2 regions of the Siminovitchia sp. FSL H7-0308 genome follow, and region 1 is predicted to be linked to the other one. Evidence: riboswitches for the same ligand, from Rfam matches in the RefSeq annotation. Region 1 holds a riboswitch; the other holds the start of a gene.

Region 1 (5,078 bases):
AGCCAAAATCGCCGCGTCGTACTTATTATCACTAATGAAGGAAATGAATAAGCCCATGAAAATGACGGCGGCTGGGACATAAGCAAATACGAAATGGCATAAACCGAACAATTCATTTATAATTGTTCGGTTTATTTGTGTAAAAAAACTCCTATCATCGCTGCGTCAACATATTTCGCTTTCCGCAGGTCTCTTCAGCTTCCTCGGAAAGCAAAGATCGCTTTCCTGCGGGATCTTCAGCTTGAGCTATTCCCGCAGGAGTCTACCTATGTTGACTACGCTAAAAGTTGCGTATGATACACTAGGACAATTTATCCCGCATGTAAGGTGCCGTAAGACTCCCACTTCAAGACCTGAGTTAATATAAAAGGTCTAACTGGGAGATAACGGCACCTAAATGCCCGATTGGTTCAACTAACATTCAGTAGGAGATGGAAGAAAACTCCTACTAAATGAAGTTTCACTGTATTGTTCGTTTTTTCATCAGCTGATTTTGTTGTGTACCAGACTCGTTTTTTACCAGTGGCAGTAATAGGAAAGTTCAAACTTGGCGAACGTATTATAGAAACAGCCGCTTCTTCTCACAGTGGGGTAATATCCATGCATCCTTCATGCCGTTTACGACATACCTGTTTACGGGGCGAAAAAATGTTACCATATAAAGAATGATCATATGAAGGAGGCGCCTCATGATCGTCAGGGACCGTTTGGGTGAATTTGTCATGATCGAACAAGACCATCATGCCCGCATATCAGGTGAAATTTTTTCCTATTGGCAGCCAGAATACTACAGAGGTGTGAAATGGAAAAAGTCGGTTCTGCACGCTGTCGCCAATCATGATTGCGGTTGGAAAATGATTGACCAGCAGCCTTTTTGGAACGACAAAAAACGGGCTCCGTACACGTTTATGGATTTTCCCCCACCTGCCAAAACACTTATATATAGCAGCGGGATAAATGAAGTAGAAAGCCGCGATCCATACGCAGCACTCTTATGCAGTGAACATTATGTGCGTTTTCAACAGCATGATGAAACCCCCGAAGCGAAACAATTTGTTACATCCGAAAAGGCCAGGCAGCATAGGCTGATGACATCCATTACCGACTTTAAGCGGTCTTTGTTCGATTTCCACTATGGACTTCTCCAGCTTTGTGACAATTTATCTTTGTATATTTGTCTCAATGAACCCGGTGTAAACAAAGAAAAAGAATTTCCATTTTTCCGCAAAGGCATTCCCCTGCCGCATACACTTAATGTTTTTTCTAAGGGAGTACTGCATGCACGCTGGCTGGATAGCCATACAATCGGCTTGGATGAATTCCCTTTGAAACAGCCGATTACCGTCAGCTTGAAACAAAAAACAGTTTCCAAAGAAAAGATTTCCAAGCAAGGACTCATCGAAAGCTATTTGGCTACTCCATATGAAACGGTTGGTATTCGGCTAGTGCCTACAGAAAAATAAGGCTGTAAACGCTCGTGACGTTCACAGCCTTATGCAGCATTTTAATTGGATTGCTTTACAGCTTCAACTGCTTTTTCAATCGCTTGCCCCAAGTCGGCTGTAATGTCTTCTACAGCTTCCAATCCAATGGCAAGGCGGATTAATTCTTCCGTTACGCCTGTATCTTTCAATTCTTCGGCGCTTAACTGCTGGTGAGTGGTTGACGCGGGATGAATGATCAGTGATTTTGCATCTCCGACATTTGCCACATGAGACCAAAGCTTAACATTATCAATCGCATTTCTCCCTGCTTCCCTTCCGCCTTTAATGCCAAAATTGACGACGGCGCCAGGGCCTTTTGGCAAGTATTTTTGAGCGAGTTCGTAAGATGGATGGCTTTCAAGACCCGGATAGGAAACCCATTCAACTGCATCATGGTTTTGTAAAAATTCAGCGACTGCTTTGGCATTTTCAACATGTCTTTGAACACGAACGTGCAATGTTTCAAGTCCTTGCAGGAAAATAAAGGCATTGTCCGGGCTTAGGCAAGGTCCAAAGTCACGAAGCAATTGCACGCGAAGTTTAACGGCAAATGCGGCTTCCGGCAAATCAATTCCGTAGCGGATGCCGTGATAACTTCTGTCCGGCTTGATAAAATCCGGGAATTTTTCGTTATTCCAATCGAACTTGCCGGCATCGACGACAACTCCTCCGATCGCTGTTCCGTGTCCACCGATCCATTTTGTGGCTGAATGAACAACGATATCCGCTCCCCACTCGATCGGCCTTAGTAAGTATGGTGTGGCAAACGTGCTGTCCACGATCAATGGAATTCGATGGTTATGGGCCACTTTGGCAACTGCTTCTATATCAAGTACGTGAAGGCTCGGATTTCCGATTACCTCCGCAAAAATTGCTTTCGTTTTTGGCGTGAGCGCTTTACGGAAGTTTTCTGGATCTTTTGGATCGACAAATTTTACATGGATGCCATATTTCGGAAGAGTGGTTGAAAACAGGTTATATGTTCCGCCATATAGATCGGTCGCCGCTACTATTTCATCTCCGGCTCCGGCAATATTCAAGATGGAAAACGCGATAGCCGCCGCTCCAGAAGAAAGAGCAACAGCAGCTGTGCCTCCCTCTAATTCCGCTACTCTTTTTTCAAATACATCCACGGTCGGGTTCATGATTCTTGTATAAATGTTGCCCGGCTCTTCCAAAGCAAACAATTTTTGGGCATGTTCCGTGTTTTTAAAAACATAAGCAGTTGTTCTGTACACGGGAACTGCACGAGATCCTGTTTCATCTGGCTCCTGTCCCCCATGAAGCAATACTGTTTCCGGCTGATAATTTTTTCCTTGTGTCATTTTTTGACACCCTCCTTAAAATGATTTTAAAGCCATCGGAATAATAAGATTTATGGCGATTAAACGTCTCAATCTTGAGAAAAGGGGGAGATTTCGTAAATCAAAAAGCCCCCTTCCGAATAAGAAGAGGGCTGATTTATCTTTTCCTCCCCTTATCTTCCAAGCCATAGTCATGACCTGTAGGAATTAGCACCTTTTCAGAAAAAACTGAAGGTTGCCGGGCATCGCAGGGCCTATTCCCTCCGCCGCTCTTGATAAGAGTAATGCTGATATCATTTAGTTTTTATGTGGTTGTTTTAACTCTTGCATGTAAGTATATACTACCGCTCTATCGCCTGTCAAACATTTTTCAAAAATAAAACATTAATTCATTTCTGAAACAAGTCGTTCCATCATTTCTTGATCCATTGGGCCAATGATTTTTTTGCGGATAATCCCATTTGTATCAATCATATAGGTCGTTGGAATGGTGATCGTCTGATATGTGTTCCCGACATCTCCCTCTTCATCCAAAAGGATCGGAAATGTTAGTTTGTATTCGCTTTTGAATTCTTCCACTTTTGAACGTTTATTGGATACTCGCTCAGCATATGTCAAGTTGACCGCGATAATTTCCACGTTTTGGCTGTTCGCCTTCGTTTCATAATATTGTTGCATGTGAGGCATTTCAGCTTTGCAAGGGGGACACCAAGTAGCCCAAAAATTTAAAATGACTTTCTTTCCCTTGTAATCTGAAAGTCTCTTTTTTTCCCCATTCAATGACGACAGCTCAAAATTTGGAGGTACTTCCCCTTCTTTTAAACCTTCTTTCGCAAAAGTCTTTTCTGCTGCTTGAGAGTTGAATTGCTCTTGAGCCGACTTGATTTCGTTGTTCTCACGTATATCCTTGATGATATTCACAACCACAATCCCCAGCAATAAGCCAATCAGTGCCAGTCCAAATATTCTCTTACTCATCGGCTCTCTTCCTTTCTGTAAGTATGGTTGCGGCTAAAGCGCCACAAACCGCCACGTACGTTGCCATCGGAGCAGATAGCATGTCTCCCTTAAAAGAATAGATGAAGGCTTGGAAACATGTAAATAAGATGAGGAGTTGCAACTGCCAAATGGTTTGTCCCGCTTTTTTCCTTGTCCATAAGAAAAACAGGATCGCTCCCAATATATGGATAGACCCCATTAGTATATGCCGCGCATTCAACAGATAGAACGCAAGTTCATACACAAGGGCCGAAAACAACCATGCCTCCACGAGCAGGCTACTGTTTAGCCTGTTTCGCAGCACTTTTACACACAGATAAATAAATGCCCCGGCCATGCCTAATGCATAGCCTTTCCAGCCACCATTAAAATATAGGATCATCAGCGGATTCTTGATCACAGTTGAAAATTGAAAAAGGATGACGCTTAGCTTCCATATAAGAAAAAATATAAAAAATGCATTGCCCATATCATCTGCCACTACTTTTTTTCTTTGAATGACAAAGTAAAGAGATGTAAGCAAAAACGCTGCGCCAATGGCTGCCCAAGATGCAGGAAAAGAGAGAGGGCCGATCGTATACCACTTCAAAACAATTACCCCATTTTTCTTTCAGAAATATTAAAGAACTGGTGACAATAAACGGGAAATCGACTCTTTGAATCGTATAAAAAGCGGCCTTTCTAAATATTCTTTGTAGGTGAGCTCCCGTGACAGTTCGACATCCTTTTTAAAAATATCAACGAGTTTTTCAACAACTGCGTCATCATATAAAAAAGCGTTCACTTCAAAATTGAGACGAAAACTGCGTACATCGATATTGGCCGTTCCCACTGTGGCAATTTTACCATCCGCGATTAATGTTTTTGCATGAATAAAGCCATTTTCATAAATATATACTTTTGCGCCCGTTTTTAACATTTCTCCAACATTGGAATACGTCGCCCAGTACACAAATGGATGGTCAGGCTTATTCGGAATCATCAATCTTACATCTACACCAGACAATACAGCAATTTTTAATGCGTCCAATACACTCGCATCCGGGATAAAATAGGGAGTTTGTATATAAATATAATCTTTGGCAGAGTTGATCATTTTGATATATCCATACTTAATCTGCTCCCATTCGGAATCCGGACCGCTTGAAACAATTTGGACATCCGTATCCCCAATAGAATTTATCTCGGGGAACAGTCTGTCTTCATAACTGATTTTACTGGAAGACGCTTGGTTCCAATCCAGAATAAAACGTGTTTGCATGGCAAACACAGCCTTCCCAAAAATCCGCAA
Region 2 (5,078 bases), 300 kb from region 1:
ATGTTTTCCACTCCTAGACGATCGGCTGTTTCTTTTGCCACATCAATTTCACTGAATCCGTCCCTTTCAAAACCGACGGAGAATGTTTTAATATTCGGGTGGAATTGTTTGGCAATTGATACAATTAATGATGAATCTATTCCGCCTGACAGGAAAGATCCGACAGGAACATCACTTCTCATATGAATGTTAACCGAGTCGAACAGCACATCCCGGATTTCTTTGATAAACTCTTCCTGCGAACGGTGTCCGACAGGGGAAAAGTTTGCTTTCCAATAACGGGCGATATTCAAGGGCCCTCCAGGCTTTTTTGTAAAATAATGTCCCGGTTCCAGTTTTCGAATGTTTTTCGTCATCGTCTCCGGTTCAGGCACAAACTGGTAAGTCATGTATTGCTGTAATGAATCCAAATGTAACTCACTGGATTCCATCGCAAGCAAAATACTCTTTTTCTCTGAAGCAAAAAATGTCTCCTCATCGTTTTCCAAATAAAAAAATGGTTTGATTCCAAATGGGTCGCGCGCGCCAAACAGCTCCTGCTTTTCTTTGTCCCAAATGACAAAAGCAAACATGCCGCGCAAACGCTCAACCGCTTTTTCCCTTAACTCGCTGAACAGGGCAAGGATGACTTCCGTATCCGATTCCGTTTCAAAGGAAAATCCTTTCTTTACGAGTTCCTCACGCAATTCGACAAAATTGTATATTTCTCCATTAAAGATAATCCAGTAACGGTCATTCTCATATGATAAGGGCTGGCTTCCACTTTCTATATCGATAATACTCAACCGCCTAAATCCGAAACGGATATGTTCATCAGAAAAAAAGCCTTCATCATCCGGACCGCGGTGGACGATTAAATCGTTCATTTGCTTCAACAATTTCTTCTCTGAATCATTTTGTTCTGTTGCTTGTTCATGGATGCAACCGATAAAACCGCACATTGTGTGTCACCTACTCTAATTAAATTCAAGCAATACCTTACTTATATTAACATTATTTCCTCCTCATTTGCAGATATAAACGAATCAAAATTATATTGCCTGGCAAAAAAGAGAGAGACAATATGTGAACGGCCCTCTCGTATGATCCGTTGTTTCAGCAATTAGTCTATTTTTACTCTAAATTCGTTTTGTAATAAGTCCGCTTTTCCTTCCTCATATTCTTTTAACAGTATTTCCACAATTTCCCTCGTTGTTTCCTTTTTCTTGACAGTGGTGATTCCCTGGCCCGCAGACCAAATATCGCGCCATGCTTTCACGTTAACCAAATGCGATAAATCCACCTTTTCGTTCGGCTTTAATGTCTCTGGATCAATCCCTTCCTTGATCAGGCTGGGAATCAGAATATTCGCGTGGACTCCGCTCAAAGCATCTGTATAAAGAATGTCTTCAATGGTGGACTGAAGCACCATGTTTTTATATTCATCATCCGCATTGCTTTCATGCGCAGCCAAAAAACGAGTGCCCATATAGGCAAAATCAGCTCCCATTACTCGCGCGGCCAAAACATCCTTCCCCGTAGAAATCGCCCCCGACAAAATAATTGTTCCATCATAAAATTCTTTTACCGCCGCGATAAAAGCAAACGGATTCAGCGTACCACCGTGCCCTCCGGCGCCAGCACATACTAAAATCAATCCATCTACTCCTATATGTGCCGCTTTTTTCGCATGGCTGATATGAGCAACATCCGAATAAACAAGTCCGCCATATCCATGTACAATGTCCAGCACTTCACCGGGATTTCCCAGAGATGTAATCACAATCGGCGGTTGATATGTCCGGATTAACTCAATATCTTCATCATATCGTTTATTTGCTTTTCTGTGACAAATCAAATTTACAGCCCAAGCCTTTCCCGCCAAGCCTTTATTCACTTCTTCAAGCCACTGCGCGCATACTTCAGCAGGACGAGCATTTAAAAGCGGGAAGGAACCGATGACGCCCGACTTCCCCGCTTCAATAACCATTTTGGGCGTTGATACTAAAAACATCGGCGCTACGATGACAGGAAGTTTAAGCATTTTTTATCACCTTCTTACTTCTTTTTCGCTCTTTCGTTCCCAAATTCGGATACTCACAAGCACATGTTCCATCGGCGAAAAATTCCCTCAATTCAACAAAGGTATGTCTTTTTTTCATCATCATTCCCCCAATGCCAAATATTTCTTACTTAATTAACTATTCTCCCACATCAATAACTGATGTCAATGACACAATTTTTTGGCTCTTTCAGGTAAAAAAATGCGAAGCCGCACTTATGCGGCTCCGCTGCATCAAATTACACAGAAGTTAAGCTGACAAGGGCATCAGCCTTATCGGTCCTCTCCCAAGGCAAGTCGATATCCGTCCGGCCAAAATGGCCGTAAGCAGCCGTTTGCTTGTAAATAGGACGTCGCAAGTCGAGCATTTTAATAATCCCTGCCGGGCGAAGGTCAAAGGTTTTCCGAATCGCTTTTACAAGTGTTTCTTCATCCACTTTTCCGGTGCCAAACGTGTCTACTGAAATGGAAACAGGCTGGGCGACACCAATCGCATACGCGAGCTGTACTTCACATTTATCCGCAACACCCGCTGCCACGATATTTTTCGCCACATATCTTGCGGCATAGGCCGCAGAGCGGTCTACCTTCGTTGGGTCCTTTCCGGAAAAGGCGCCGCCTCCATGGCGGGCATAGCCTCCATACGTATCGACGATGATCTTTCTTCCTGTTAACCCCGCATCTCCCTGAGGTCCCCCAATAACAAAGCGTCCCGTCGGATTGATAAAATATTTGGTTTTATCATCCATTAATTCGGGAGGCACGACTGGCTTAATGACATGTTCTATTATATCCTGTTGAATTTGTTCCAAGGTAATTTCTGGATGGTGCTGGGCCGAAATGACAATCGTGTCCACACGAACAGGCTTTCCGTCTTCGTTATATTCAATCGTTACTTGCGTTTTTCCGTCGGGACGCAAGTACGGTACCACTTCGTTCTTGCGGATTTCAGCCAGCCGCCTTGAAAGCTTGTGAGCCAGCGATATGGGAAGCGGCATCAGCTCTTTCGTCTCATTGCATGCATAGCCGAACATAAGCCCTTGGTCTCCTGCTCCGATCGCTTCGATTTCTTCATCGCTCATTTCTCCTTCTCTTGCTTCAAGGGCGACATCTACCCCCGCAGCAATATCAGGCGATTGCTCATCAATCGAAGTAATGACCGCACATGTCTCGGCATCAAAGCCGTATTTTGCACGTGTATACCCAATGCCTTTCAAAGTGTCGCGAACGATCTTTGGAATATCAACATAAGTAGATGTTGTAATTTCCCCGGCAACTAAAACAAGCCCGGTCGTAACGGATGTTTCACAAGCCACACGGGCATTTGCATCCTCGGCAAGGATGGCATCCAATATGGCATCAGATATTTGATCACAAATTTTATCCGGATGTCCCTCAGTAACGGACTCAGATGTAAATAACCGCCGATTTTTGGACATCAAAGCTCCTCCTTTTAACAATAAAAATAATGGATCCAATAGAAAATGCTTCATATGAAGCATTTTCATGCGAACTTGCCAAATAAAGCAAAAAAACCTTTCCCCACAGTAAATCATTGAGGAAAGGTTTTGTCATCGTGTTCGAGCCTTTCACTCTTATCGTCCAAGGCTTTCGACCTTGCTACAGGTAAGCACCTTTCTATTCGTCAAGCATACTCGCTTGCTCATAGCAGGTTGCCGGGCTTCAAAGGACCTGTTTCCTCCACCATCTCAGGATAAGAGTATCCATTCATTATAAAATCATAACCTAAATGATAAAACGATGTCAACAGGGAACCCTTAATTATATAAAGATCTTGGAAAATCGGGCGATATTTTCATGAAAAAGAGTCTTTTCTGGCTTTTTTTAAAGAAATAGGGTATATAATGAAATGCCAGCCCATGTTCATGAAATCTTCAAAAATAGTATAGACTATTCATTTAAATGTGTTATACTAATTCTCAAGTACCTAAAACTTAAAAATCAAAACAAAGGAAGGGTAAGGAATGAGTTCAATAGGCATCAAAAGCGAATTAACTCAATTAATAAATGGGCAAAACGTTCATTTACAATTATCAGTTCCTCGGCTGGTCGAAAAAGTATTAAACCGCAATGAAGGAATTCTTACTGCATCAGGTGCTGTGCGCGCCGAAACAGGAAAATATACAGGCCGTTCCCCTAAGGATAAGTTTATTGTAGAGGAACCATCTGTAAAAGACAAAATTGAATGGGGTTCCGTTAACCAGCCCATTTCTTCAGATGTATTTGAAAAGCTCTACACGAAGGTGATCAAATATTTACAATCAAGAGATGAAATTTTTGTTTTTAAAGGATTTGCCGGAGCTGATGAAAAGTACCGTTTACCGATCCAAGTCGTGAATGAATATGCCTGGCATAATCTTTTTGCCCATCAGCTGTTTATACGCCCTTCCGCGGAAGAACTTGCAAAACATCAAACTGAATTTACTGTTGTTTCAGCTCCAGGCTTCAAAGCGAACCCTGAAGTTGACGGCACAAAATCAGAAACGTTTATTATCGTGTCATTCGAACGAAAAATTGTTTTAATCGGTGGAACAGAGTATGCGGGAGAGATGAAGAAATCCATCTTCTCTGTCATGAACTATGTTCTCCCGGAAGCGGACATCTTATCGATGCATTGCTCGGCCAACGTTGGAATTGAGGGCGATGTAGCATTATTCTTCGGATTGTCCGGAACAGGCAAAACGACATTGTCTGCCGATCCAAACCGCCGGTTAATCGGTGATGACGAGCACGGCTGGTCTCCAAACGGAGTCTTTAACGTTGAAGGCGGCTGTTATGCAAAAACGGCAGGCTTATCAGTAGAAAAAGAGCCGCAAATTTATAATGCCATTACATTTGGTTCTGTTTTAGAGAATGTCATTGTTGATCCGGATTCACGCGAACCGCTGTATGATGACACAACGCTGACGGAAAACACAAGAGCGGCCTATCCAATCCAGGCAATCGACAACATCGTTGAACCAAGCATCGCCGGCCATCCTTCTGTTATCGTATTTTTAACTGCCGATGCTTTTGG

Evidence for each region. A riboswitch is a leader RNA that binds a small molecule or an ion and turns the genes downstream of it on or off. The one in region 1 is predicted to bind S-adenosylmethionine.
Region 2: it holds a riboswitch for S-adenosylmethionine, as region 1 does, so the genes downstream of both, metK (methionine adenosyltransferase) here and MHB50_RS02370 (O-acetylhomoserine aminocarboxypropyltransferase/cysteine synthase family protein) in region 1, are expected to answer to the same signal.

What each region holds. Positions count from the first base shown of each region.
Region 1 is NZ_CP150282.1:499,843-504,920, reverse strand. Features, by position in the region: gene MHB50_RS02380 (OmpA family protein) at 1-51, shown strand, start outside; gene MHB50_RS02375 (DUF3891 family protein) at 690-1,463, shown strand; gene MHB50_RS02370 (O-acetylhomoserine aminocarboxypropyltransferase/cysteine synthase family protein) at 1,505-2,809, opposite strand; SAM riboswitch class I at 2,959-3,070, opposite strand; gene MHB50_RS02365 (redoxin domain-containing protein) at 3,173-3,766, opposite strand; gene MHB50_RS02360 (hypothetical protein) at 3,759-4,376, opposite strand; gene cls (cardiolipin synthase) at 4,407-5,078, opposite strand, start outside.
Region 2 is NZ_CP150282.1:803,548-808,625, reverse strand. Features, by position in the region: gene asnB (asparagine synthase (glutamine-hydrolyzing)) at 1-941, opposite strand, end outside; gene MHB50_RS03860 (nitronate monooxygenase) at 1,103-2,023, opposite strand; gene metK (methionine adenosyltransferase) at 2,281-3,480, opposite strand; SAM riboswitch class I at 3,634-3,762, opposite strand; gene pckA (phosphoenolpyruvate carboxykinase (ATP)) at 4,027-5,078, shown strand, end outside.